3 regions of the Halomonas sp. AOP22-C1-8 genome follow, and region 3 is predicted to be linked to each of the others. Evidence: predicted binding sites of a transcription regulator. Region 3 holds the regulator's gene; each other region holds the start of a gene.
What was found. The regulator FNR, encoded in region 3, switches genes on or off when oxygen is low (the NO sensors DNR and NnrR bind a similar motif). The targets are predictions, from matches to a motif close to TTGATNTANATCAA.

Region 1: a site for FNR is predicted at 2,060-2,073, ahead of ACT3TY_RS00640 (1,4-dihydroxy-2-naphthoate polyprenyltransferase). Genes of this name have one in related genera too.
Region 2: a site for FNR is predicted at 2,404-2,417, ahead of frdA (fumarate reductase (quinol) flavoprotein subunit). Genes of this name have one in related genera too.

The regions. Positions count from the first base shown of each region.
Region 1 is NZ_JBQSYD010000001.1:128,326-138,070, forward strand. It holds gene menD (2-succinyl-5-enolpyruvyl-6-hydroxy-3-cyclohexene-1-carboxylic-acid synthase) at 1-82, opposite strand, end outside; gene ACT3TY_RS00630 (isochorismate synthase) at 88-1,482, opposite strand; gene ACT3TY_RS00635 (DoxX family protein) at 1,499-1,999, opposite strand; gene ACT3TY_RS00640 (1,4-dihydroxy-2-naphthoate polyprenyltransferase) at 2,152-3,078, shown strand; gene ACT3TY_RS00645 (antibiotic biosynthesis monooxygenase family protein) at 3,104-3,406, opposite strand; gene gabT (4-aminobutyrate--2-oxoglutarate transaminase) at 3,723-4,994, opposite strand; gene ACT3TY_RS00655 (NAD-dependent succinate-semialdehyde dehydrogenase) at 5,006-6,457, opposite strand; gene ACT3TY_RS00660 (APC family permease) at 6,488-7,903, opposite strand; gene ACT3TY_RS00665 (aminotransferase-like domain-containing protein) at 8,140-9,561, shown strand; gene ACT3TY_RS00670 (transglycosylase SLT domain-containing protein) at 9,693-9,745, shown strand, end outside.
Region 2 is NZ_JBQSYD010000001.1:116,860-126,604, reverse strand. It holds gene menH (2-succinyl-6-hydroxy-2,4-cyclohexadiene-1-carboxylate synthase) at 1-697, shown strand, start outside; gene ACT3TY_RS00615 (anion permease) at 717-2,258, opposite strand; gene frdA (fumarate reductase (quinol) flavoprotein subunit) at 2,535-4,322, shown strand; gene ACT3TY_RS00605 (succinate dehydrogenase/fumarate reductase iron-sulfur subunit) at 4,319-5,071, shown strand; gene ACT3TY_RS00600 (fumarate reductase subunit C) at 5,082-5,483, shown strand; gene frdD (fumarate reductase subunit FrdD) at 5,480-5,899, shown strand; gene menB (1,4-dihydroxy-2-naphthoyl-CoA synthase) at 5,941-6,801, shown strand; gene menC (o-succinylbenzoate synthase) at 6,801-7,757, shown strand; gene menE (o-succinylbenzoate--CoA ligase) at 7,776-9,179, shown strand; gene ACT3TY_RS00575 (MFS transporter) at 9,273-9,745, shown strand, end outside.
Region 3 is NZ_JBQSYD010000008.1:68,196-77,940, reverse strand. It holds gene ACT3TY_RS06435 (sodium:solute symporter family protein) at 1-686, opposite strand, end outside; gene ACT3TY_RS06430 (DUF4212 domain-containing protein) at 693-953, opposite strand; gene ACT3TY_RS06425 (DUF294 nucleotidyltransferase-like domain-containing protein) at 1,675-3,489, shown strand; gene ACT3TY_RS06420 (DNA polymerase III subunit epsilon) at 3,498-4,148, shown strand; gene ttcA (tRNA 2-thiocytidine(32) synthetase TtcA) at 4,320-5,231, shown strand; gene fnr (fumarate/nitrate reduction transcriptional regulator Fnr) at 5,218-5,970, opposite strand; gene hemN (oxygen-independent coproporphyrinogen III oxidase) at 6,033-7,460, opposite strand; gene ACT3TY_RS06400 (sulfite exporter TauE/SafE family protein) at 7,545-8,270, opposite strand; gene ACT3TY_RS06395 (heavy metal translocating P-type ATPase metal-binding domain-containing protein) at 8,267-9,745, opposite strand, start outside.

The DNA.
Region 1 (9,745 bases), on a different contig from region 3:
CCTCAAGCAGCAGTGCGGCCCACACATGGTTAAAGGTAGCGTGCTGAAGCGGAAAGCCGCGCGGCATGGCGTTCGCGGTCATTGGTATTACCCCATGTTGAGCAGCGACATAATGTCGGCAATTTTGTTGTCCAGCTCACGCCACTCTGCATCAGGCTGAGAGCCCGCGACAATGCCCGCACCGGCATAAAGGCGAATCTCATTAGCGCCGATATGAGCGCATCGGATCGCCACCGCAAGCTCCGTACTGGCCAGGCTCACCCGGCCAAATACACCCGCATACCAACCCCGCTGGTGATGTTCGTGCTGCCGGATAAACGCCAGCGCCGATGCACGAGGAACACCGCCTACCGCTGGAGTAGGCGGCAAACTGGCAAGCAGCGCCTGGTCCGTCACCGTGTGATGCAATTCGGCATGAATAAGGCGGCGGATATGCTGCACAGAGCGCAGCTTAAGAACATGGGCCTCCCCGGCTTGAACATCGCGAGACAAGGGCTCAAGCCGGGTAAGAATATCCTCATAAACGCACTGGTTCTCCAGGCTGTTTTTGGTATCTACCAACAGTGCCTCGGCAAGGTATTGGTCCTTTCGTGCATCAGCGCCACGATGGGTGGTACCCGCTAGCGCCTCGGTTACCAGCTGCGTACCTTCTCGCTGATAAAGGCGCTCCGGTGGGCAACCGATAAAGGCGGTCTCTGAATCCCACTGAATGCCCAGTTGAAAGCACGCCGCCGCCTCTGCCTGCCAGCAGCCCAGCAGCGCCCAGGGCGATGGCGTTTTCGATGCGTCATCCGCGATAACCAAACGCGTCTCTCGCGATAACACCACTTTGGGCGTATGGCACAGCTGATCAGCGTGGGTCACTTGGGACACCCACGCTGACCACGCCTGCTGGGCAGGGGCGTCATAACGTAAATAGGCATGCGGACGCAGAGGGGGCAGCGGTTGTTCTTGCTGGAGACTGGCTAAAAAGACGCGTGCTTCGGCTATTTCAAGGTCGCCACAACGGTCGTCAAAGCGCAAATTGAGCGTCAGTAGCGCCCCCTGTTGTGAGCGCTTAAGTTCAACACGCGGCAATATAAAACAGCAATTTTTGAAATTTTCCCAGCCGGGCGACGTAGCATCAAACGCCATGCCGCCGAAATAGTCCGGCTGCTCACCAGGCAAGGTTGCGAGTTTGGCAAGGTCGGCCTGTAGTGTCTCAAGCGAATCGGTGACGCTCACCATGCCTAGCGTCGCGTACTCCGGTGCGCCAGCGTCTCGCGCTTTCCAGTAGCCGCGCGGAAAAACCGTTTGCGCGTCCAACCATCCCATCAGGCTATCAACGCGGCAAGGCACGCTCAGGCGTATAACCCCCTGAAGGGACGGCACAGGCAATGCATCAAGCCGGTCCATAAGCTCAGCGACAGCGCTCTGGCTGTTCATATGCGCCAACCCGTAAGCGACGCTGCTGCCTGTTACCCAGCGCATGTGTTCAGACAATCAGTGGCCCCGCGTCTCAGATAAACCGAGTGCGGCGCGTAATGCCCAGCCTCTGTTTGATATAGGGTAAGACCCAACGGTCTCCCCCAAAATGGCCAGCGTTCGCGCCCGCTACCAGTAAGAAAAAGGTTAACGCAATCATCCACGGGTTGGTGGAGACCGTACCCGCCATTAGAAACGACATATTCATCACAATAGCGAAGAAGCCTGCAAAAGAGGTCAGCACCCCCACGATCAAGCCCAACCCCACGAGTATCTCCCCCAGCGGGATCACCACATTAAACATACCCGCATAGGGCAGCGCAAAATGCTCCAAAAAAGCAACGTAGTTGGGATACACCATGCTCCCTTCCCGCATCACAGGGTTCGCCACCGCGTTACTCAGGAACCCTTGCGCATCAAAACCGCCCGTCAGTTTGCCGATTCCCAAACTGAGCCAGGTAATCCCAAGATAAAGCCGGAAGGCTAGCCAAACAAGCGCTGCATATTTGCTTTGTCTAAATAAGTCGCCGATCATCGAATTAACTCCTGTTAAGAGGGATTAACAATAGTTTGCGATAAGACACCGCTGCTTCTTTTGACGCAGGTCTACTTTTTAGCACTTAATAATACATAGCTACGCACGCCCTTTTAGTCATTTAACGTCATCACGACCAGGACACCAAAGCAATGGATCAACCCGACAAGCACCGCCCGTTCCAGGTTTGGTTATTAGCGGCCCGGCCTCGTACGCTGCCTTTGGCATGTGCCTCTATCCTGCTTGGCTCAGGCCTTGCGGCGCACGCACAAGGGTTTAATCCGAGCGTGCTACTCCTTGCCCTGCTAACGGCGATTGCCCTGCAAGTGCTTTCAAACCTGGCCAATGATTACGGCGATGCGGCGACGGGGGCGGATGATCACCAGCGCATAGGCCCGGTTCGCGCTGTCTCTTCAGGTCTACTAAGCCCACGCGCCATGCGCGGTGGAATGGTGGTGATGGCGGTCGTTGCCGCCCTGTGTGGACTGTTGCTACTGCTGACGGCTTTTGGCAATCAGTGGGCGTCCATTCTCATCTTTATTCTTCTGGGTGCTGCCGCGCTGCTGGCCGCGGTCACGTATACCGTAGGGCTGGGTGGCACGCCGTATGGCTACCGGGGGCTGGGAGATATTGCGGTCTTTATCTTCTTCGGCTTGTTAGGGGTACTCGGCACGTACTACCTGCATGCACAACAACTGGACGGGCTTACACTACTGCCCGCGGCCGCTTGCGGGTTACTGGCAACCGCTGTATTGAACGTGAATAACGTGCGCGATATCGAAAGCGACACGCGCAACGGCAAGATCACCCTGGCGGTGCGCTTGGGCCGCGCTAACGCCATTACCTACCACTGGATATTGCTGGCAATGGCGCTACTGCTCACCGTGATTTATCTGGTCGCACTGCCCGCCCCCTGGCTTAGCTGGAGCTGCCTGCTGGTTGCCAAACCGTTAGCAGACGCTGCCAGAACGCTACACCACACTACCGACGGTGAAACGCTTACCGGCATGCTGAAAAAAACCGCGCTATCGACGCTGATTTACAGTGTACTGCTCTCACTCGGCCTAGCGCTCTATTAAAGAGGCCAAGCCGCTTGCCCCGTGCTTAAAGCACGACCTCATACCCTTCAAATTTGGGCGGCCCCAGGTAGATACCTTCCGGTGACTTGGCACCCGCGTGAGCCTTACGAAACGCCTCTGACTGGGTCCAGGCGCGGAAAGCCGCTTCCGACTCCCATACGCTGTGGGAAATAAACACGGTGTGCTCTTCCTGGCTTGCGCCCTGCAACATGTTGAACTGCTTGAAACCGGGCACGTCGCTCAAGTGCGAATCACGCTTACGCCACACCTCCAAAAAATCCTCTTCGCGGCCTGGGGCAATCTGAAAACGGTTCATTGCGATATACATGACAACTCTCCTGCTGGGTTGGTCCTGCCAAGTTAGTTACGCGGCGACAACTTGATGGTAACGTCACCATCAAGTAACGAACAGCTTAGGCTTGTGAAGAAAACTGCTTGCGCTGCTGATAGTGCCCACGCTCTATTATCTGCCAACACCAGCAGATGCCAACAAGCCTGAAGTTCTGGATTAACCTTCTCGTTGCCTGGTCGGCAGGTGGCAGCCAGCGGATTGGCTGTCGTCTGTTGATGCCCTAGCCCGCCCCCCCCAGCAAGCGAATGCTGTTGGCGGGGGCGGGCTATAGATGCATGCCTAACGCGGCGTATTAGCCAAGCGCTTCCAGCGACTGCTCGATGATGCTCAAGCCCTCTTCCAGCACCTCACTTGACACAGTCAACGGTACCAGAATACGGATGCTGTTGCCGTAGAAGCCGCAGGAAAGCAGAATCAGGCCATTCTTGCGCGCCTTGGCGCAGAGTGCGCCGGTCAAGTCGGTGTCGGGCTTTCCGTTACTATCCAAAAGCTCGAATGCCGCCATGGCGCCCAGCTGGCGGCCGTGCGCCACGGCGGGAAAGCGCTCTTCCCATACGCCAAAACGTTCAGCCAACAGGCGACCCATCTGCGCGCTGCGCTCAAGGATATTCTCTTCCTCGATCACTTCGATAACCGCCAGCGCCGCAGCACAGGAGAGCGGGTTGCCACTGTAGGTGCCGCCCAGTGAGTTGGGGCCCGAAGCATCCATGACCGCGGCCGACCCCACGACAGCAGACAGCGGCATGCCGTTGGCCAGGCTCTTGGCGGTCGTCAGAATATCCGCCTCGATGCCGCTATGTTCCAGCGCAAACAGCTTGCCAGTGCGCGCAAAGCCAGACTGCACTTCATCGGCAATCAACAGAATGCCGTGCTCGTCGCACAGCGCGCGCAGCGCCTGTAGGTACTCGGGTGAAGCAATATAGAAACCGCCTTCGCCCTGTACCGGCTCGATCACGATGGCCGCCGTGCGGTGCGGGGCGATATCGGTCTTGAACAGCGTGCGAATGCCATCGAGTGACGCCTCTTCACTGATGCCGTGCAGCGGATTCGGGAACGGGGCGCGGAATACGTCGCCCGGCATCGGGCCAAAGTCGTTCTTGTAGGGCAGCACCTTGCCGGTCATGGCCAGCGTCATCATGGTGCGGCCGTGGAAGGCACCATCGAAAGTGATGATGCCGGTGCGGCCAGTGGCGGCGCGGGCAATCTTCACGGCGTTTTCCAGCGCTTCGGCACCGGTGTTGACCAGCATGGCTTTACGCTCGGGGCCACGTACCGGGGTCAGTTCACACAACTTCTGACACAACTGCACATAAGGCGCGTAGGAGATGACCGCAGCGCTGGTGTGCATGACCTTGTGCAACTGCGCTTCAACCGCGGCAACGATTTTCGGATGGCGATGACCCAGGTTGAGCACGCCGATGCCGCCCGCGAAGTCTATCCAGCGGTTACCGTCGGCATCCCAAAGCTCGGCGTTTTCAGCACGCTCGGCAAAGGCCGTATTCGGGGTCGCTGCGCCGTTGGCCACATAGCGGTTTTTGAGTTCGTTCAGTTCGTGATTAGTCATGTTCATTCCCCTTATAAGCCGCCGACGCAGACGTATTTCAATTCAGTAAATTCATCGAGACCGTGATGGGAGCCTTCACGGCCAAGGCCAGACTCCTTCACGCCGCCAAACGGCGCCAGCTCGGTCGAGATCAAGCCTTCATTAACGCCAACCATACCGTACTCAAGCGCTTCCATGGTGCGCCAGATACGGCGATAGTCGGTGGCGTAAAAGTAGGCTGCCAAGCCGAACGGCGTATCGTTGGCCATCTGGATGGCCTCTTCATCGCGCGTAAACCGGAACACGGGCGCGACGGGGCCAAACGTTTCTTCATCGGCCACGGCCATGGCGGTCGTCACATCGGCAAGTACCGTAGGCGTAAAGAAGCGCTCGCCGGCTGCATGAGGCTCGCCGCCGCACATAAGGCGGGCGCCATTCTGCATGGCGTCGTCCACGTGGTGCTGCACTTTATCGACCGCGGCCTGATTGATCAGCGGACCAATCACGCTGCCGTCTGCCAGGCCATCGCCTACTTTCAACGCTTTCACGCGCTCGGTGAGCTTACTGATAAACGCATCGTAAATGCCGTCCTGGACCAGAAAACGGTTGGTGCACACGCAGGTTTGCCCGGCATTGCGGAACTTGGAAGCGATAGCACCGTCCACCGCAGCGTCCACGTCGGCATCGTCAAACACGATAAACGGCGCGTTGCCGCCCAGCTCCATGGCGGTCTTCTTCACGGTGCTGGCGCACTGGGCCAGCAGACGCTTGCCCACCGGCGTGGAGCCGGTAAACGACACCTTACGCACGCGTGGGTCGGTGGTCAGCACTTCGCCGACTTCTGCGGGTTTGGAGGCGGTCACCACGTTGATGGTGCCCGCGGGCAGGCCCGCTTCCAGCGCCAGATAAGCCGCCGCCAGTGCGGTTAAGGGCGTCGCTTCAGCGGGCTTAATCACCACGGTGCAGCCGGCGGCAAGAGCCGGGGCGCACTTGCGGGTAATCATTGCCAGCGGGAAGTTCCACGGCGTGATCGCAGCAACAACGCCGACCGGCTCACGCAGTACTAACAAGCGCTTGTCGGCGCCGTGGCTAGGCAGGGTTTCCCCGGCCATGCGCTTGGCTTCTTCAGCGAAAAACTCGATAAACGAGGCGCCGTAGGTGACTTCACCCTTGGCCTCTACCAGCGGCTTGCCCTGCTCAAGCGTCATCAAGCGGGCGAGATCATCGGCGTGCTCGATGATCAGTTCGAACCAGCGACGCAGCAGGGCTGAGCGCTGCTTGACCGGGGTGGCGCGCCAAGCGCTACCTGCTTCATAAGCAGCGGCGACCGCATCACGGGTATCTTCCGCGCCAAGCTCTGCCACACGGGCGATGGTTTCGCCGGTGGCAGGATTATCCACGGCAAAGGTCTCTGTGCCCTTGCGCCACTCGCCGCCTACTAGGGCGGGGACGGCTTCGTGCAACCACTGTTCGATAAAGCTCATGCAATGCTCCTGTGAATGTCGTAGGACGGCTTACAGATCCGCCATCATGTGTCGGTCGCTATAGGCGCGGCCATAGGTGAAGAGCGCATGGATATACAGCGCGATGCCCAGTACCGACCAGCCAGCGAAGATGCTCCACTCTGCACCACTCAACGCGGCCGGGCTGCCCGGCAGGTAGAGACAGGCCATGCCGAAGGACAGAATGATGGCCAGGGTGCCGCAAAGCTTGCCGTGACGGATACGGAACGGTCGCGGCATATCCGGCTCGCGAACGCGCAGCACCATAAAGGAGATGGCTACAAAGAGGTACGCGATCACGATGCCTAGACCTCCGGCGTTAACGATCCACACTAGCGCCGGGCGGCCGAAGAATGGCGCGATGCAGGAAAGAAAGCCCATCAGAAAGATAGCGTTGGTAGGCGTTTTATAGCGTGGATGCAGCTTGCCAAAGGGGGCCGGCAGCATGCCGGCTTTAGCCAGCGCATAGATGGCCCGCGAGCCGCCAATGTAGAACGCGTTCCAACTGGTAATGATGCCCGCGATACCGGCCATGACCATCAGATTGCTGGCCCAGGGAGCGTTAAATAGCGCGCCCATGGCGTCCGGTACACTTAAGGAGCTTGCGGCAAGCTCAGAACTGTCAAGCGCAAGGCTGGTCGCCAGAATGATCAGCGCATACCACACGACCGCCAGAATGACCGAGAGCATCAGCACCTTGCCGATGGCCTTATAAGGAAGATTGATCTCTTCTGCGGCCTGGGGAATCACGTCAAAACCCACAAACAGGAAGGGCACCATGACCAGCACCGCAATGATTCCAGCTACGGTGCCGTTATCGCCATGGGCAAAAAGCGGCAGCATGTTGATGGTTTCACCTTCAAACAAGGCACCAGTCACAAACATCACGCCCGCCAGGAGAATCATGCCGGTAACCACCTTCTGTACCAGCGAGGCGGTCGTAACGCCAAAGTAGTTGATCAGCATCATGGCGAGTGAGCCGCCTACACCTACGGCCACCCAGGTGGCTTTTACTTCCCAGCCGGCAATCGTCCACAGGTGCCCAACGGCGTAATTAGGCGCTAGGTGTTCGATAACCGAGGGCAGTGCGACGGCTTCCAACGCCACCACGCTTAAGTAGCCAAGAATGATCGCCCAGGTGCATAAAAAGGAGGGCAAATGGCCCAGGGCACGATAGCTGTAAACGTGCTCACCGCCCACTTTGGGCATGGCGGAGGCAAGTTCGGCGTAGGTCAGACCCACGAGTACAATGGCTAAACCGCCCACGATAAAGGCTAAAATAGCACCCAGGCTGCCAGCCGATTGAATTGCCGTGCCGGTAAGAACGATCCAGCCCCAGCCAATCATGGCGCCAAAGGCGAGTGCCAATACATCACCACGGGCGAGTACCCGGACGAGCTTATCCTGTTCAGAAGAGGGAGTGTTCATGGCAAGAGTCCTGCAGGTTATTGGATGTTGTCGTTGGCGCTCTATGGCGCAGTATCCTGATACCGTTTAAACGGTATCTAAACACGCTAGCAGGCTGGACGCAGAACGCGTATACACCACTTTTGTGTTTAACTAGACCACTTTTAGCTTGCACCAGATTGGTGCGCAATCGACTCGCGTTAATCGTTTGAAAGCCGGCACTATTAGGGCTTTTGAAGGCGGCAAAGGGGCTTTTAATGGAGCGTGAACAGGTCGTGCACCAACTTGTGCATCTTTATGCACTTCAACCTGAACGGCTGAGCAAGCAGGTGCGTATCGAACAGGCACTGCGCTATGCGATTACCCAGGAGTGGCCTTCGGGGATGCGCTTGCCGGCTCACCGCAAGTTAGCGGAAGGCTTGGGTGTCGCCCGTCAGACGCTGGCATTAGCGATCAATACGCTACTCAACGAAGCGTTGCTTAAAACGGCTCATGGCCAAGGCACCTGGACCCGAAAACCAACGACGAAACCTGCTGTACTTATTCATCAGGAACGCCCGCTTTCCCAACGTGCGCAGAAAGTGCTCCACAGCCCAGGCGCCAGCCTTATCCAAAGCGGGGCTTTTGTGCCCGGCATCCCGGATATCGCCCAGTTCCCCATGCGTAAGTGGCGCCAGCTGTATGCCAGTGTGACCGTGCCGCAAAACGCCTTGCTGCTCTCCTACTCGACCGGCGGCTACGGGCCGTTAAAGCGTGCGATACGCGATTTTTTGGAGCGCTGGCGCAATATTCGCTGCGACATTGATCAGATTATTATTACCGACGGAACGCACAACGGCATTGAACTGTGCGCCGTGGCCTTGGCGGATGTGGGAGATACCGTGATAATGGAATCGCCCTGCTACTGGGGAGCTCGCAACGTATTTACCGCTGCAGGGTTAAATATTGAAATGTTGCCGTGGCAGCCCGGCCAAGGCCATAGCCTGCCCGCAACGTCTGGCCCTGTGCAGCTTACTTATCTCACCGGCTCCCACCACTATCCGCTCAGTGTGCCTACCAGTGCCCACGACAAGCAGCGCCTATGTGATGCGTTAGCGCCTGCGTACATCATTGAAGATGATTACGAGTTCAGCCGCGACGACCATACCAATCTGCTGTTTGATCCACAGTCTGAGCGTCACTTTCTGGTTGGCTCTTTTTCCAAAATGATGTTCCCGGGACTACGGCTGGGCTATTTGGTGGTCCCCCGCCAGTTATCAGGGCCCATGAATCGCCTGCGCAGCGAGCTGTTTCGTGAGGGACGCATGCTGGATCAAGCCGTGCTTGCCCAATTTATTTTCGATGGTGACCTGGATGCTTGGTGCCGCCGTATTCAGCGCGATTATCTTGGCCGACAGCAGGTGGTGCACGACCAGCTACGCACGCTCCCCTTTGTACGGCGTATTTCGCCACCCAGCAGTGCAATTAGTCTGTGCATAGAGTTTGAGTCCTTTATCAACGACGTGCAGCTTGCTCAGGCGTTACTTAAGGAGCATTTAATTGTGCGCCCGCTAAGCCCTGTGTGTGCCAGGCATGATCTTCGTACGGGCCTGGTAATGGGCGTGGGTATGTTGTCAGGCGAAACGCTGGCACGGGAGGCTCAGCGGCTGCGCCGCTGTTTGGAAATCCTGTTACGCTAACGACCAATAACAATCTGATTTTAGTACGTATAAACTCTAGCCCTTAAACAGTATTAGTGTTGGCGGCTATCAATAACACGATTATCAATAGCCCTGTTATCAATGACGCTGTTATCCACAAGGAATTCTGCATGCTCCGCCCTGTTGATAATTTTAACGCTGCGCTTTCATCTTCACTGCTATC
Region 2 (9,745 bases), on a different contig from region 3:
TCGCCACGATTGGGCGGAGGTCATCGCTGCGTTGAAAGATGTGCCGTGCCTGGCGTTGGATTTACCGGGCCACGGCCAAAATGACCAAGTGGCGGTCGACTCTTTCTCCGCTTTTCACCACTGGCTAACCGATACGTTGGCCGCGCAGGATATTCACCGCTACTGCTTGCTGGGCTACTCGCTGGGAGGGCGTTTGGCGCTTGATCACGCCCGCCGCCAACCTGCGGGGCTTGAGGCGCTTTGGCTGGAGAGCGCTCATCCAGGCTTGCCCGAAAGCGAGCGCGATGAGCGTATGGCCCATGATGCACGCTGGGCACAACGCTTTGCGCTGGAACCTCTTGAACGCGTGCTTACCGACTGGTATCGGCAACCCGTCTTTGCTGATCTTACATATACGCAGCGAGCGCGGCAGATTGAACGGCGGTTGGCCAATCATGGCCCGTCCGTGGCGACAATGCTGCGAAGCACGTCGCTCGGCAGGCAGTCCTCTCAGTGGCCGTGGCTGGCTGAAACGTCACTTCCCATTGGTTACTTTTCAGGTCGGCAGGATACTAAATTTCACACACTTGCCGCCCGCTTGGCTAACATAGCCCCTCGCGTGCACCCTATCGCGCTGGAAGGCGGGCACAACCTGCATACAGAGCAAGCAAAAAGCATCGCCGAACCGATTAGCCGATGGTATCAACGCCTCGGCTAAACGGCTCGCTCACCTGGGGTCAGTTAATCAACAGCAGCCACGGCAAACCGATAGCCAGCCAGGCCACTAAGAACAGCAGACCAAAAATAGCCCCGAGCCGCCAATAAAGGGCGCTTGGCAGATAGCCGCTGCCATAGTAAACCGGGCTTGGGCCGGTGCCGTAGGGGGTGATAATGCCCATAAAGCCCAGCGTGGGGAGCAGCAGCAGGATAAACATCTGCATATCCAGCCCTGCAATACCGGAAGCCGCCGCCAGCATCACCGGCAACAGGGCGGTAACGTGGGCCGTGACGCTGGCAAACAGGTAGTGCAGAAGATAGAAAATCACCGTGAGCGCCACCATCGCCATGACGGGATTAAAGTGGCTGATTTGTTCACCCACCACGCCACCAAACCAGTTGACGAATCCGACCTGGCTTAGCCCGCCTGCCAGCGCCACCAGCGTTGCAAACCATACAAAGGTATTCCAGGCAGCTCGATTGTCGAGGATATCGTTCCAGCTCACGATACCGGTCAGCAGCATGCAGCAAATCACCACCAGGCCTACCAAGGAGGCGGACACAACATCGCCCGCAAAAATCCACAGCAGTAGCGCAGAGACGACCATGACGACCAGCAGTATCTCGTTGCGAGTAAGCGCCCCCAGTTTGTTCAGCTCATCCCGCGCCCAGTTGGACACTTCTTCACCGGCTTTCACTTCTGGCGCGCAGAGCCAGTAACAGAGCAGTGGGACCAGCAACAGCAGCAGAATGCCAGCGGGCGCTACGGCGATAAACCACTGCCCCCAGTTAATATGAATACCGGTAGCGCTTTCTGTCAGAGCAATGGCCAACAGGTTGGGGGCAAGCGCGGTTAGAAACAGCGAGCTGGTCACACAGGTCGAGGTGATCGCTGTCCACATCAGAAAACTGCCCATGCGCTTCATGCTGGGGTCATTGGGCTGGGAGTCGTAAAGCGGCGGCAGATTGCGAATGACCGGATAAATGGTGCCCCCGCTACGCGCCGTGTTGGAAGGTGTAAAAGGCGCCAGCACCGCATCGGCGATCATTACCGCGTAGCCCAACGTTAATGTGCGCTTGCCCATGGCCTTGACCAGCCAAAGTGATATGCGCCTGCCTAGCCCGGTTTTTTCATACCCCAGCGCGAACATAAACGCGCCAAAAATCAGCCACACTGTCGAGTTGGTGAAGCCCGAAACGGCCCATGAAAAGGCCTGGTTGGCAGCATTAAAGCCTTCGGTCGCTAGCTGTTCGGGTGAAAACAGCACCCAGCGGGAGAGTAGCGCCACCAGAATCACGCCGATTAACCCAATGACCGCGCCTGGCAAGGGTTCAAAAATCAGCCCCACCACACAGCCCAGAAAAATAGCGAAGAAGTACCAGGCGTGAGGAGCAACCCCCTCAGGCGTGGGTATCAACGCAACGATAATGGCCACTACAAGCGGCGCTAACAACTTCCAATCAAATGCTGATTGCACGCTACTGTTCATATCAAGCTGCCCCCCTCTTATTGGCTGCGAAAGCAGCCGAGTCTCTTCACTGCTAACGCTGTTGATTTTCATCTGCTTGCGGTTGCATACGTTGCAGAGAATGGCGATAGCGACTAATAGTTAAAATTGTAGTTGGAATTCTTTATTAAAATTAATAAATGAGAAATTAAACTTAACTACTCTTGTTAAAGCATCGCCTGTCTTAAAGATGCATTTCTTGATATGCGTCAATAGAGCTTGGCATGAGGGGATAGCACGTACCTGGAGTGTGATAAGTTCAACCAAAAGACACCGCATCGAAGCGTGTCGCCACTACCGCCTTTGACTTGGCTACAGTAAGGGAATGTCATGCAGCATCGAGATTTCGATATCGTGATTGTGGGTGGAGGCGGCGCAGGCTTACGTGCCGCTATCGCCGCAGCAGAAAGCGCCAAGGCACAGGGCATTTCTCAAAGTATCGCCCTAATTTCCAAGGTCTATCCTATGCGCTCGCATACCGTTGCCGCTGAGGGCGGTGCGGCGGCGGTAACCAGCGAGGAGGATACGTATCAGGCGCATTTTGATGACACTGTGTCGGGCGGCGACTGGCTGGTTGAGCAAGGCGTGGTGGACTATTTTGTGCATCATGCCTACCAGGAACTGGTGCAGATGGAGCGCTGGGGCTGCCCCTGGAGCCGCAAGGAGGATGGTAATGTGCAGGTACGCCGTTTTGGCGGCATGAAAACCGCACGTACCTGGTTTGCCGCCGATAAAACCGGCTTTCACATGCTGCATACCCTGTTTCAAACCTCGCTCAAATATTCCCAAATTGAGCGCTTCGATGAGTATTTCGTCCTTGATCTTGCCGTGCACGAAGGGGCCGTTATTGGCGTCATTGCCCTTCAAGTGGCCACCGGCGAGCTTATTTTGTTGCGTGCCAAAGCCGTGATATTGGCAACAGGAGGTGCCGGGCGCCTGTTTCGCTTTAATACCAACGCAGGGATCGTGACTGGCGACGGGATGGCAATGGCCTATCGCCACGGTGTGGCGCTTAGGGACATGGAGTTTGTTCAGTATCACCCCACGGGCCTTCCCGGCTCCGGCATTTTAATTACCGAAGCGTGTCGTGGAGAAGGCGGTATTTTGCTCAATAAGGATGGCTACCGCTACCTTCAGGATTACGGGCTGGGCCCGGAAACCCCACTGGGCAAGCCGGAAAACAAGTACATGGAGCTGGGCCCTCGCGATAAGCTCTCACAGGCCTTTTGGCAGGAGCAGCAGGCGGGCCGCACTGGCACCTTTGGCGATAGCGATGTGGTCTATCTTGACCTGCGCCACTTGGGCGAAGCCTACCTTCTTGAGCGCCTGCCCTTTATCTGCGAGCTGGCTAAATCCTACATTAACGTTGACCCGGTCAAAGAGCCGATCCCTATCCGCCCGGCGGTGCACTACACCATGGGCGGTATCGAAACCAATCCTCACTGTGAAACGTCGGTTGCCGGGCTTTATGCGGCGGGTGAATGCGCCTCTGTTGGGCTGCATGGTGCTAATCGCTTAGGCTCCAACTCGCTCACTGAGCTACTGGTGTTTGGTCGTTTAGCGGGGGAGCAGGCAAGCCAGCGCGCGGCGCAAACCGAGTGGGCAGACATGCACCTTCTGGAAACCCAAGCTACCCGTCAGCAGGCAAAACTAGCGCATCTTTGTGATGGTGAGGGCAGCGGCGAGACGTGGGTTACGCTTAAGCATGCCATGGTGCAGGCCATGGAGAGTGGCTGCGGTATTTATCGTACCGAAGAGGGTATGCGGCAGTCGTTGGAGACGATTCGTGAACTGCGGGCGCGCTATCAGAAGATTCGTGTCAACGACACCAGCAAAATATTCAACACAGAGTTGCTTGAGTGCATTGAGCTTGGCTACGGGCTGGATATTGCCGAGGCATCTTGCCTTGGTGCACTGGAGCGGCGTGAGTCCCGTGGCGCTCACCAGCGCTTGGATGACGGTATGCAAACGCGCGATGACGTTAACTACCTCAAGCACAGCCAGGTGTTTTATCAAGGCGATGCACACGCTCGGTTGGCATGGCAGGAGGTAGACGTGCGTTTTTCCGCGCCCGCAGAACGTACCTATGGGGATGCGTCCAAGGGAGGCAAGGCATGAGTACTCAGCAGGTATCCACCCGGCGCATCAGCGTCAAACGCTATTTACCCGACAATTCTACCGAGCCCTATTGGCAGGAGTATGAGCTGCCAGTCGACGACAGCACCTCATTGTTGGATGCGTTGAATCACATCAAAGAGCAGCTCGACAGCACTCTGAGCTACCGCTGGTCGTGTCGCATGGCGATCTGTGGCTCCTGTGGCGTTATGGTGAATGGCGTCCCCAAGCTTGGCTGTAAGACCTTCCTGCGCGACTTCGACGATGAGATCCGCATTGAACCGTTGGCGCACTTCCCCATACAGCGCGACCTGGTGGTTGATATGGAGATATTCCTCGATCACCTGGCCGCCGTTAAGCCCTACCTGATAGACGACAACCCGGTAAAGCCCTTTGACCCGAAGGCGCCAGAAACCTATCGCCAGTCGCCCCGGCAGCTTGCCCGTTACAAGCAGTTCGCTAACTGTATCAACTGTGGGCTTTGTTACTCCGCTTGCCCGCAGTTTGGGCTTAATCCTGAGTTTATTGGCCCAGGAGCCATTGCGCTGGGGCATCGCTATAACCTGGATAGCCGTGACCACGGTAGCACGCAGCGAATGGACGAATTGAACCGCCATGAAGGCGTGTGGAGTTGCACCTTTGTGGGCTTTTGCTCAAAGGTGTGTCCCAAACACGTTGACCCAGCGGCGGCTATCAATCAGAGCAAAGTGGCGTCCGCTAAGCACACGCTAATTGCGCTGTTTAAGGGCTAGGAGAAAGGGTATGGATAAGTCGACATCGCAACGCTTTGTGCCGTTAAAACGTAACTGGTGGCTGAAACTCCGCTTTTTTAAACTCTATATGCTGCGTGAAGCGACGGTGTTACCGCTGGTTTTTTTCCTACTCTGCCTACTGGCGGGCATGGTCGCGCTGCTCCAGGGCCCAGATAGCTGGCAACGATGGATCGCCTTTATGGGATCTCCCATCGTTTTGCTGCTCAACCTTTTGGCGCTAGCCGCCAGCCTGTTTCACGCGGTGACCTTTTTTGTGCTGTTTCCTCGCGTTATGCCGCTGCGCATCGGTAACTACCAACTACCGGATAAGGCGATTGTGGCGGGACAGTGGGCGGGCGTTCTGGCCGTACTGCTGTTGTTCATCTGGCTGTTTGGGAGGGCGTCTGTATGACTAAACCAACCATGAATGCGTCAGGCGCGGGCAGTCAGCGCACGAATCAGCTTCCCCACCACCAGGCCTACGATGAGTCGCTATGGTGGGGACTATTCAGTGCAGGCGGCGTCTGTTTTGCCGTGTTACTGCCCTCTGCCATCCTGTTTTTTGCCGTGCTGCTTCCCTTGGGCTGGCTACCTGCCGACGCGCTCAGCCATGAGCGGGCATCGCGACTGCTATTCAGCGTGCCAGGCTTTCTGTTTGTTGGCGCGGCGGTCTGTTTGCCGCTTTTTCATGCCGCCCATCGCCTGCGCCACGGAATGTTTGACCTTATTTTGGGCCGCGACACCACCAATAAAAAGCTGATGTATGGCGCTGCGGCGCTGTTAAGCCTTCTGGCACTAGGGCTGGCCGTGGCAGGTATGTTGCGCTAAGCCCGAAAGACGCCAATACCTAATGAATCAGGGAACTTTGAATGATCCACGGACTTACAGAAGCGGAACTCTATCAACCGGTTGAGTGGCAGGACCACTCCGGCGACTACCAGGATATTCGGTATCATATCTCCAAAGAGGGCATTGCACGCATTACCATCAACCGCCCAGAGGTGCGTAACGCCTTTCGCCCCTTAACGGTTAGCGAAATGATTCAGGCGCTTGGTCGCGCACGTCACGATAGTCGCGTCGGCGCGATTTTGCTCACCGGCGCAGGCGATAAAGCGTTCTGCTCCGGCGGTGATCAGCGCATTCGCGGTGACTATGGCGGCTACCAGGATGAGCAGGGTGCTCATCACCTGAACGTGCTGGATTTTCAGCGTGATATTCGTACCTGCCCCAAGCCGGTTGTCGCCATGGTGGCAGGCTACGCGATTGGTGGTGGGCATGTGTTGCATCTTATGTGTGACCTGACCATTGCGGCGGATAACGCGGTTTTTGGCCAGACCGGACCCAAAGTAGGCTCTTTCGACGGCGGCTACGGTGCCTCGTATATGGCGCGCATTGTGGGTCAGAAAAAAGCCCGCGAAATCTGGTTTTTGTGCCGCCAGTACAGCGCTGCGCAAGCGCTGGAGATGGGCCTGGTCAACCACGTGGTGCCGCTGGATGAGCTTGAAAAAGAGAGCGTGCGCTGGTGCCGGGAGATGCTGCAGCACAGCCCAATGGCGCTACGCTGTTTGAAAGCGGCACTGAATGCCGACTGCGATGGCCAGGCCGGGCTGCAGGAACTAGCGGGTAACGCCACTATGCTCTATTACATGACCGATGAAGGCCAGGAGGGGCGTAACGCGTTTAATGAGAAGCGGCCCCCGGATTTCTCTCGCTATCCGCGCAACCCGTAATGCCATTAGCGCTTTACCGCTACGCGCTGCCACTGCGCCAGTCGCTGCTGTTTAACGGCCAGCGGATCACGCAGCGTGAAGGACTGTTGGTGTCGATTAACGGGCAGTGGGGTGACATTGCGCCACTGCCTGGTTTTTCAGTAGAAACCTTAACCGATGCCGAGACCGAAAGCAGGGCCTGCCTAACCGCCTTGAAGCGCGGTGAAGAAGCAGTGCCCACGCTCCCCTCGGTACAGTTCGGGTTCGACTGTGCACAGCACGTTTGGCCCCCACATTGTCCCGCCGCGTTAGCGCCTTACCCACTATTACAAGGCGAGCCCGTATCGCTGATCGCGATGCTGGATAGCGCGTTAGACAACATACGCAAGGGCGGGCAGCCGCCACCTTCGCGCCTCAAACTCAAGGTAGCGCGTTACGCAATGAGCGACGAGCTAGCGCTGGTCGCTAGGCTGTCTGAAAAGCTGCCCGCTACCCAACTGATTCTGGATGCCAACGGCGGCTGGACAAGGGAAGAGGCCACGCGGTTTTGTCGACAGCTACCGCGTGAACAGATCGACTATCTGGAAGAGCCCTGCCCCACCTTTGCTGACACCATTGCCGTGGCCGATGCAGCGGGTGTGAAGATTGCGCTGGATGAAACGTTGTCACGTAACGCGCCCTGGTATTCCCATCCTCATATTGCTGCCCTGGTCATTAAGCCTACGTTGATAGGCGCGCTAAGCGCCTGCGAGGCACTTGTACAGCGGGCACGGGCAGATAATCTGCGGGTGGTTATTTCCTCAAGTTTTGAGTCTGATCTTGGCCTGGGCCTGCTGGCTCGGCTGGCCCGTCAATGGGCGCCCACAGAACCACCGGGGCTGGATACCGGAAACTGGCTGGCTGAACGGGTAACCACCACGGCAGGCGATGTCGTTGTTGGGCGCTTGACGTGCCTCTATCAAGATATGCAGGAATAACCAGGAGCGTGCCGCGTGATGCAACCTTGCCCCATTAACTATTGGGCCACCGAAACTCCGCAGCATATTGCGCTACACAGTGGCTCAGTGACGCTTACTTATCGAATGCTTGATAGGCGTATCGCCGCGTTGGCGCGACAGCTGGCGCAAAAGGGGTTTCAGCCTGGGGACAAATTAATGGCCCCGGCCAAAGGCGCATTGGCCTCGTTATTATTGGCCTGGGCTTGTCTGCGTGTCGGGGTGGTTTTCTGCCCGCTTAACCCGGCCTTTCCAGATACCCATCAGCACGCGCTTGCCCAGCGCCTACAGGCCAGTCGCATTTGTTATACGGAAGGCGAGCAGGGTGACGCGCAGGTAACGTCATCGGCTCCAGTGCCAATCACCCTCGATTTTTCCGAAGAGTTAATGACCGAACAAGCGGTGCAACTGAATGCCGATCAGCGCTGTAACACGATTTTTACCTCGGGTTCCAGCGGCATGCCTAAGGCGGTACTGCACCGGCTGGGGAATCATTTGGCCTCGGCCAGAGGCTCGGCGACCTTAATTCCGGTTGATCAACAAAGCGGCTGGCTGTTGTCGCTACCGCTGTTTCATATTGGCGGCTACGCGATTCCCTTTCGCGTATTTCTCGCAGGTGGCCGGGTCATTCTGGATGATGGCGCTGCGCCGCTGGCTGCACGCCTGGAACAACAGCCTATTACACATCTTTCACTGGTACCCACTCAGCTCTGGCGCTTGTTACAAGCAGGTTTTGACCCCGCCAGGACACAGCTGCGCGAGCTGCTGCTGGGCGGAGCGGCGATCCCCGCTCCCTTGGTTGAGCACATGACCTCGCTGGGGCTGACGCCAAAAGTTAGTTATGGGCTATCTGAAATGGCAAGCCAGGTCTGTACCGGTACTCCCTCGGCACCAGGTGTCGTTGGCAAGCCACTTCCGGGGCGCGATGTTCGGATCATCGATAATGAAATACAGGTGCGGGGCGATACCCTGTTTAGCGGCTATTTAAGTAACGGTGCGCTGGACCCAGCCCTAAATGACGAGGGCTGGTTTGCCACCCGGGACAAGGGGTATTTTAATTCTGCGGGGGAACTGGTGGTTGAAGGGCGGCTGGATAATGGCTTTATCTCCGGCGGTGAGAACATTCAGCCGGAAAGCATCGAACAGCGGTTGGTGGATCACCCTAGCGTCGCCCAAGCGCTGGTGGTTGCTGTGCCACACCCCGAGTGGGGTGAGCGCCCCGTTGCCTTTATTGATTGGCAGGCGCAAAGCGGCGAAGATCAGGCCCTGGCCCGCTGGGTGCGCGAGGCGCTGCCGGGCTTTATGGTGCCCGATGCATGGTTGGCGTGGCCCTCGGTGAAAGGGCTAAAGCCCTCACGCACGCACTTTGCCAAACTGGCCCAAGAGCAGTTGGCGGTGATATAAAACGCATCCATTAACGTTCATTGGCTATGTGAGTTTCCATTCTCGACTCGCCTTCTGAGAAGGTGGATCTCTTTATTTTCGATAAGGACATTTATGAGCTCTTCTCAAGCGTCGGATACGCGGCGCGCAGGCGTATTTTTAGGGGCGGCGCTTGCTTTCATGATCACCATGGTGGGCACCACGCTGCCCACGCCACTTTATCCGATCTATCAGCATGAATTTGGTTTTTCGGATCTGATGATTACTGTCATCTTTGCGGCGTATGCGGTGGGGGTCATTTCAGCGTTATTGATTACCGGGCAATGGTCTGATCAGCTAGGGCGTAAGCCGCTGCTGCTTGCCGGGCTTTTCCTGTCAGCGGTAAGCGATATCGTATTTTGGCAAGCCGATGGGGTAGGCATGTTGCTTACCGGCCGCGTACTTTCGGGGCTTTCAGCGGGTATCTTTACGGGTACTGCCACGGTGGCTGTCATGGAGCTGGCACCCCGTTCCTGGGGACGCTCCAGCACGTTGGTTGCTACCGCCGCCAATATGGTCGGGTTAGGTGTCGGACCGATACTTGCGGG
Region 3 (9,745 bases):
ACGACATCATCAAGCTTTTGCAGCAGTGGCAGGCCAGATTCCGTGTGGGAGCTGAACATACCGAACATGGGGATGGGGTTGCCCGTCAACTGCATGGAAATGAACACAGCCGGGATGGTGTAGGCCACAATCAGTACGATGTACTGGGCGACCTGGGTATAGGTGATGCCCTTCATGCCGCCGAAGACGGCGTACAGGAAAACAATTCCCGCAGCGATCCAGATGCCCCAAGTGCTGGGTACTTCCAGAAAGCGTGAGAAGGCAACGCCAGCCCCGGTCATTTGCCCGATTACATAAGTAACTGATGCGATAATCAGGCAGATAACCGCGACGACCCGAGCGGTACGGCTATAGAAGCGCTCACCGATAAAGTCTGGAACGGTAAACTTGCCGAATTTACGCAGGTAGGGAGCGAGCAGCATAGCCAGAATAACGAAGCCGCCGGTCCAGCCCATCAGGTAGGTTGAGTTGGCGTAACCGCCGGAGGCGATCAGGCCCGCCATGGAAATAAACGAGGCCGCTGACATCCAGTCGGCCGCTGTGGCCATACCGTTAGTGATCGGGTGAACACCACCGCCAGCCACATAGAACTCTTTTGTGGAGCCCGCGCGCGCCCATATCGCGATACCGATATAGAGCGCAAAGGAGGCGCCTACAAAAAGCAGGTTGATTGCAAATTGGCTCATTCTGACTTACTCCTCAAGGCCAAATTTCTTATCGAGCTGATTCATTCTCCAGGCGTAGAAGAAGATCAGAGCAATAAAGGTAAGGATCGAGCCCTGCTGAGCAAACCAGAAGCCCAGGTCTGTTCCCCCTATTTGAATGCTTGCTAGAAGCGGTCTAAACAAAATCGCGCATCCGTAAGACACGAAGGCCCACACAATAAGGCATCCGGTAATTAAACGAACGTTGGCTTTCCAGTATTCCGCAGCATTGGATTTGTCATCTGCCATTGTGTTGCTCTCCACTTGTGTTTTTAGGTTTGGAAAGTTCACCAGGAATAGTGTTTAGCATGTCAGGGTAATTGCACGCTAAAACTACCTACCGCTTGGTCTTGTCTCTTGGTTGGTTATTGGTTGTTGCCGTTGATACAAGCGTTTTATGAGATTTTGGTAAGTTTTGGTTAGCACTGTGCAATTACCCTGAATGATGCATTGTCAATACTGAACAATAATCGCTAAAAAATAATCCCAGACTTTGGTATCACTATCTATTGTAGACTAAATAAAGAGTTTCAAATGGCTGAATATTAGCGTTTTTACGTACATTTTTTCAGCAGACTACTCGTTAGTTGAACGATGGTCTAGGGTTTGGTTAAAAGATAATGTTTGCTACTTTAAAATAGCGTTCAATGCTAACGGTTAGTTGCTGGGAAGGTGCTACTTTAGTCGTTTAAACCAACGTCGAGGCGACGTTGGAATAATAGATAAAGGTATATAGAGTAGTATGTGTTTTTGAGTGGCAGGTTTCTGTACAGGCTTATTTGGGTTAATTGGTTTACTTTATTGAGAAGGACTTATGCTAGGCAGTCGGCTGACGCTACCGTTACTAATAAAAAGTAGTAGGCTGGCTCTTAAGCACCGTAAACCAGAAAGAAGTACCTCACCCGTTGATTGACGTACTTCCAATTTTACGGACGTCGCTTTTTTCTTTTGTAGTGTAAGGACATGCCCCATGGTTGATGTTGATCTGTCCCAACTGCCATTTACCTTGCTTGATGACACGGGGCGCGAGCATGTTCGTCGAGGCATGGACCTTGCCTATTTTGACCGCGATGACATTATCCTGGAAATGGGCGAGCAGGGTGCTTACGTTTTTCTTATTCATAAGGGAGACGTCGCTGAGATAGACCCCTCCTTGCCTGCGGCAAGTGCTCACATTGGGCACTACACGGCAGGGGACTTGTTTGGCGCCATTAGCATCTTGAACGGAAAAAGCCGCTACCGTTTTCAGGCTGAGCAGGAGTGCCTTTGTTACACCATGCCCAGCCTTCTGTTTAGCCAGCTGTGTCGCCAGTACCCTCCTTTTGAGCAGTTCTTTAGGCAGTCACTTGCTCACAAGGCGCGCTTGTTGACAGAAAAGCGCGCCGACGGTGGCGTCACCATGGCAGGCTTTATGCTGGCTCGCATCAGTGAATGTATGCGAGCGCCCCTGCTGATGGATGCTTCTACCACTATTGCCGGGGCGGTTGAAAAGCTTAACGAAAGCCATGCTGACAGCCTGCTGGTGGAAACCCAAGGCAAGCTTGGCATGGTGACGAAAACCGATTTGCTCAATGGCCTGGTCGTGAGCGGTTTCACGTCAGCCACTCTGGTGGGGCAGGTAGCGCACTTCTCCCTTGTCACGGTAACGCCTGAGCAGTACCTGTTTGAAGCCCTGGTGTTAATGACTCGGCACAAGGTTACCCGCGTTGTGGTGATGGAGCAGGCCGCGTTAAAAGGCGTGGTCGAGCTGACGGATGTGCTGAGTTATTTTTCCAGCCGAAGTTACGTTGTTAGTCTGCAGGTGGAGCAGGCTGATGACTTGGAAACGTTGGCAGTTGCTAGTCATCGTACCCCTGAACTCGTCACAGCCCTTATGGCACAAGGCGTTAAGCTTAATTTTGCCATGGACCTGCTGGCGGCCTTGAATGGCCGGATTATGAGCAAGGCCTGGGATTTTGTTATCAATGAGGAGCATCATCAGCATAGCTGCCTGATGGTGATGGGGAGTGAAGGGCGCGGCGAGCAAATTTTGAAAACGGATCAGGATAACGGTCTGATTTTAGACGACGACGCCCAGTGGCCAAGTGTCGCCGATGATATGCAGGCCTTAACCGAGACGCTCATAAAACTGGGTTACCCGCCGTGCCCTGGTAATATCATGGTCTCTAACCCCGAGTGGGTTGCCAGCGTTTCTCAGTGGAAGAAGCGTATTGCTCAATGGGCCAACGTGCGCGATGGCGATAGTTTAATGAAACTTGCCATTATGCTGGATGCTCATTCAATGGCAGGGAATCCATGTTTACTTGAAAGCGTGCGCGAGGCGCTATTTGCGCGCTGTGCCCATGATGAAATTCTGCTTTCCTACTTTGCGCGTGCGGCTCTGCGTTTTTCAACACCGCTGACGCTTTTTGGTTCGCTTAAAAAGCCTCAGCACGGTATCGATATCAAAAAAGGCGGCATTTTTCCGATTGTCCACGGTGTACGTACCATGGCGCTTGAGCGGCGCATCAGCGTAACCTCGACGCTGGGCAGGTTGGAGACACTGGTTGATGATGGCCGCCTTGAACGGCGCACAGCTGATGATTTAGGAGAGGCACTTTCACTGTTGACCGAGCTGCGTCTTAAACAGCAACTTAGCGGGCAGGATATGGACGATGCGCGCTCCAATCACGTGGTGGTGCAAGAGCTCTCGTCACTTGAGCGCGATTTATTGCGCGAGTCGCTACATATCGTTAAAGACTTTAAACAGCGCCTCTCCTATCGTTACCATTTAGAGTATTCATGAGCAGCGCTATGCAAGGCAGCAAAAAAGGCATGGCACTGCTGGGGCAAACGCTGCGCAGAATGTTTAAGCGTGAGCGAGATCGGCGCCGCTATGCGAATTCGCCTTACGCCTGGCTTTTCCAGCCCTATATGGGGGAAGAGCTAGTGGCGCTGGCTTGCGAATCAATACCCGGTGAAACGTCGGTATTAAGTGTGGCTGCTGTGGTACTTAATCAACAGCAAGTGCACACAAGCCAGGCGTGGGTGGCGACGTTTGCCGACCCACAAACGGTTGACCAGACGGCGCTGCGCCAGCATCAGCGGCTTTACAATCCCGCCACGGCGGTACCCCTCTGTGCCGAGACACTGCATGCGTTTACCGATTTTATTGGCAACCGGCCGCTGGTCGGGTGGCAACTGGACCAGCAGTTTTGCATGCTTAATAGAGCCTTTAGAACGCACCTCGGGTTTGGGCTGCCTAATGTTCAGGTCGATGTGGCCAAACTGCATCAACGCCAATTGCGCCGTTTACACCCGTTAGTGGAGTCTTCCCAACCATTTTCCGAGGCGCTGGCCTGCTGGCAAGTGCCTGCTATCTCGACCCAGAGGTTGTTAGGTAAAGCCACCGCAAGCGCCTTGCTGTATATGCGCTTACAGCGTGATATGGCGCAATCGGGTTAGCTTCAAGCGTAATGGCGCCTGTGCCGATGGCCGTATTGATAACCGTATTGATAACCATAGTGATGACCGTAGTTATGACCATAGTAACGACGTGATTTTGCCAGTTGGGTGAACGGCGGGAGTATTGTTAGAATAGCGGCTGCTCCTTCTACCATTGGCAGTGCTTATATCATGCAACACCTTGATCATTTTGACCCCGCCGCGGCAACCGTTGCACCGACGCCTGACCTGCAAGGCCAGCCGGCGCTTGAGGACGCCAAACAAAAACGCGAATTCAACAAGTTGCAAAAGCGACTGCGGCGCGAGGTAGGTAATGCGATTATCGATTACCAAATGATCAATGAGGGTGATCGGATCATGGTCTGCCTGTCGGGTGGTAAAGACAGCTACACCATGCTTGAGATTTTACGCAACCTGCAGCGCAATGCGCCGGTGAATTTTTCACTGGTGGCGGTCAATATGGACCAAAAGCAGCCTGGTTTTCCTGAGCATATACTGCCCCGGTATCTGGAAAAACTCGGCGTGGAGTACCGCATTCTGGAGCGCGACACATACTCGGTAGTGAAAGAAAAAACGCCGGAAGGCAAGACAACTTGCGCGCTTTGCTCGCGGTTAAGGCGCGGGTCGCTTTACGGGTTTGCCGAAGAAATCGGCGCCAACAAGATCGCCCTTGGCCATCATCGTGAAGATATTCTGGAAACGCTGTTTCTCAATATGTTCTTTGGCGGCAGCCTGAAGGCAATGCCGCCCAAGCTGCTTTCCGATGACGGCAAGAATGTCGTGATTCGTCCGCTGGCCTACTGTAAAGAGGCGGATATTGCGGAGTTTTCGCGCCTGATGGAGTTCCCGATTATTCCCTGCAACCTGTGCGGTTCGCAGCCGAACATGCAGCGTCAGGTCGTTAAGGAAATGCTGGCCGAGTGGGACAAAAAGTATCCGGGGCGTTTGGAAAGCATGTTTAAAGCGGTCACTAACGTCGCGCCTTCGCAGCTAGCTGACCGCGACCTGTTTGACTTTGCGGGACTGGAAGCCAAACAGGAAGCACTCATGGCGGGGCGTATTGAAGCATTTAACGTGAGCTAATCACCGGCTCTTCCTCTTCAGCAAGCGCTATAAGCCGCTGCATATCGAGGATGTTAACCTCGCGCCCTGAGACGGCCACCACGTCTTGCTGCTGAAAACGGCTCAAGATACGGCTGACCGTCTCAACCGCCAGCCCCAGATAATTGCCGATATCCGCACGCGCCATTGAAAGCCTAAAGCTGTAAGGCGAGTAACCCCGACGCCGAAAACGCTCTGAAAGCGTCAGTAGAAAACTGGCCAGCCGCTGGTCGGCGGTTTTGCGCGACAACAGGCGCATCATGCGCCGGTCATCGCGAAGCTCCTTGCTCATACTGCGGTACAGCTGACCACGAAGCTCCGGCAGCTCCTCTGAAAGCAGGTCCAGCCGATCAAAGGGAATTTCGCAGATGGTGGTGGTTTCAAGGGCAATCACGCTGCCTGGGTAGTGCTCTTCGTCAATGCCGTCCAATCCGACAAGCTCGCTGGGCAAAAAGAAGTTAGTGAGCTGATCGTTGCCATTACCTTCGCTGGTTACCTGTTTTAGGCTGCCTGAGCGAACGGCATACACACTGGTAAAACGGTCGCCTTGACGAAACAGTGTTTCGCCCTTTTTCAGCGGTGCTCGGCGTCTGATGATGGCATCAAACTGCCCCATGCCTTCAAGCTCAAGCGCTAGTGGAAGGCAAAGCGAGCTTAGGCTGCAGGTCTGGCAGCGTGCTTCTTGAAGAAGCGAGCGTCGTTGGCTTGTCGAGGGTAGCATGACTATCTCCCTGTTTCTCTTTTGCCTAAATGGCTATCTACCGCAGGCGTTGATGCCGCCGGTTAAACGATTCTTGAGTAGCGTTGGCCTGAGTGCCCCGGAAGGTAAGCATCAAACGCCATGGCCAGTTGGCGAATCAGTAAACGGCCCATTGGCGTCGCCTCAAGCGTATCATCCAAGCGAACGATTAGCCCGTCCTGTTCAGCAGTGCGTAGGCTTTCCAGCGCACTGGCAAAGTAGTCGTTGGCGTTAACCTGCCATTGCCGGCTAACCGCTGCTAAATCCAGGCGCATATCGCACATTAAACGTTCGATAACGTCGGCTCGTATTAGGTCATCCTGATTTAATCGTACGCCTTTCACGGTAGCCAGTCGACCTTGATCCAGGTTCTCTTCGTAGCTAGCCAGGTCAGTAGGGTTTTGCGCATAGCTATCGCCTATTCGGGAAATAGCTGACACGCCCAGACCGATAAGATCGCATCTGGCATGGCTGGAGTAGCCCTGAAAATTGCGCTGTAGGGTGCCGTTGGCTTGGGCAACCGCCAGGCTGTCATTGGGTTTGGCAAAGTGATCCATCCCAATATGTTGATAGCCCGCAGCGGTCAGCATGTCGATGGTCGTACGCAGAATCGAAAGCTTTTCATCCGCACCTGGCAGGTCATCCACGCTGATACGTCGCTGAGGCTTGAAGCGTTCAGGCAAATGCGCGTAATTAAACACGGATAAACGCGCCGGATTTAACGCGATCACCTGTTCAAGCGTCTTGGCGAAGCTCCTTTCCGTTTGAAAGGGCAGACCGTAGATTAAATCCAGATTCAGCGAGAGAAAGCCCAACCGGTGTGCTTCATCCATTAGTGTTTCGGTAAGCACGCGAGGCTGATGACGGTTAATCGCCTTTTGAACGCGTGGGTCCAGGTCCTGTACGCCAAGGCTCAGGCGGTTGAAGCCCAAAGACTGCAGGTGGCGCAGGGTTAAAACATCGGCTTCGCGCGGGTCGATCTCAATGGCGTAGTCACGCTCTGGTGCGTTTGAAAGACCGAAGCGTGCGTCCAGGCGGTCAATCAAGTCGCCCATCTGCTCCAGTGAAAGAAACGTAGGGGTGCCTCCGCCCCAGTGCAACTGATTGACAGGGCGCTTTGTATCCAGATGACGGGCCGTCAGGACCATCTCACGATCTAGCCGATAGAGATACGACTCGGCCAGGGCGGTGTTCTTCGTGGCAATTTTATTGCACGCGCAATAAAAGCAGATTTTGCGACAAAACGGGATATGGACATAGATGGAGAGCGGGCGCTGGCTTGCGTTGCTGCGCTCAATGGCCTGGGTCGCATTTTCGGCGGTAAACCCTTCGTGAAAGGCCAGCGCCGTCGGGTAGGAGGTGTAGCGTGGGCCGCTTTTATCATAACGGCGCAGCAATGCGTCATCCCAGCGGGTGCTGGATGACGCGGTAGCAGTAACGGATGAGGGGACAGCCGTGGCACATACAGGCATGAAGAGGCGCTCCGGTAGCTGAAAATACGTTTTAAAAGCTACCGATAGGCTAGAGAACATAGCGCTGTAGTGCGTTGCGCCAGGTCAATGATTGGCGTGTGAGTGTCCGCCTGAATGCCCACCTGAGTGCATGTTGAGTGCCCAAAGCTGCCATACGGCAAAGCCGATAATGACGAGCGCAGCGATGGTTCTTGTCGCGGGGTGACGAATAAGATGTTTAAGCTTGCGTGCAGCAAGTCCTGTGGCCAGTAGTGTAGGCAGGGTGCCCAGGCCAAAAGCGCCCATTAATAAAGCCCCTTGAAGCGGCCGGGCCGTCGCCAGGCTCCAGGCCAGCATTGAATACACCAGCCCACAGGGCAGCCAGCCCCAAATGGCGCCTAGCGCGCATGCCTGGGGGAAATGAACCACCGGCATCAAGCGTCGGCCCCAGGGCTCAAGGTGACGCCATAATCGTTTGCCCACGGCTTCCACGCGCAAAAGCCCTTTCCACCAGTTAGCAATATACAGCGCCATGAGAATCAGCATGAGCGCTGCAACGCCTTGCAACAACTGGCGCGCCAGCAGTGAGGGCGAAAGCACGGTGCCCAACGCGGCTACCAGCGCGCCTGCCGTCATGTAGCTTAATATTCGGCCCAAGTTGTAGCTTAGCAGTAGGCCGCCCATACGCGCCGAGCTACGCATGCTGGGCGGAATGGCAAAGGTTAATGCGCTCATGACGCCTCCGCACATGCCGATGCAGTGGGCCCCGCCCATCAATCCAAACACGAACGCGGCGATAAGCGGAGGAAGATCAAGCCCGGTCGGGTTCATGGCACGCCTTTGACTGCTGAAGTGGATAAATGGGAGGTGGATACGTTGGAAGTAGATAGCCTGTGTGAAAAGCGTAGCGTATTAGCAATGACGGCAAGCACACTGACGCCAGCGCCCGTGATGGCGCCAAACGGCGATAGAACGCCTACTGCCGCCAGGCAAAGCGCTATCACGCTGATGGAGGCCGCCATACCCATTGAGTGTTGTATGCAGCGCTGCGTGGCGCGCGCAATGCCAAGGGTTTCTACGGCGCGCCCGCTTCGTGGGCTGAGTATGACCACGTCTGAGCAAGACGCTATCGCCTCGTCTGCTGCCTGCGTTGTTGTGGCCAATGAAAGCAGGGCGCAAGGATTCGTCATCACCACGCCTCGTGTGCGTAACTGCTGGTAAGCGACCGTCAGCGCCGCTGGGGTTGCCAACGCCAGTGCGCAAGGACTGCCTGCTATTAGCAGAGAAAGCAGTACATCCAATGCCAGTAGCGGTTTAAACCACCACCAAAGGGCTGCCACGCTCAGCGTTATGATAAGCAGGCCAGCGGTCCATTTGTGCACGCTGCGCGCGTTAATACTGGCCAGGTGCTTCCCAGTAAAAGCAGCGCCAACTAGGGCGCTTAGTACTGCAATACGGGTATGGGCAGGCGGTTGGACTACGTTAATCACCAGCGGGTTTTCGAGGTTTTGGCAGCCTGCCAGCACGCTATCTCCTTTCGCGTAACTCACCGGGAGCGGTTCGCCGGTGAGCTGTGAGGTGTTCAGGCTTGATGCGCCTTGCTCGATAATGCCGTCAGCAGGTATCCGCTGCCCCGCGTTCACTACGATACGATCACCTGGGCAAAGCTCACACGCGGGTAAAATTCGCTCGCTTTTATCGGGGTTACGCCGAATGGTTGTGGCGGGTAGGGCTCCTTTAAATGTGTCTTGAGGGCTTCTTAAAATGGGTAATGATCGAGCGCAGCCAAAAAGCAGTAACAGCGTTGTGAGCAGCGCAATCATGCCAACGTACATGCCAACGTTGTGCTCCCCTGTGTGAAAAAACGATGCGTAGCCGCTGGCCAGGTAAGCGCAGCCCAGTGCCAAGGTAATGGGCACGGCCGGACCCAACAAGCCACGCTTTATATCGGCAAGCGCTTGTCGAAAAAAAGGCGGCGTGGCAAACAGCATGACAAGCGTTGCCAGTACCATGGGAAGCCAGTGAAGCAGCGTAGTAGTATGCGTATTGAGATCCCCTCGTACTTCACTCGGCAAAAAAAGCATGAGCAGCGTGATACCGAGAAGGCACGCCCCCGATACTCCCAGCCGCCAGGCACACAGGCGTTTTTTATAGCGCACGCGTTCCTGTGCAGGGTCTGGCTCAAAAGGCAGGGCGCTGTAGCCAATGCCGGCAAGCTCGGCCAGTAGCTGGGAAAGCTTAAGCTTGCTGGGGTGCCAGCTAACGTGAAGGCGATGCCGTGATAAATCGACGGCACTTGAAATGAT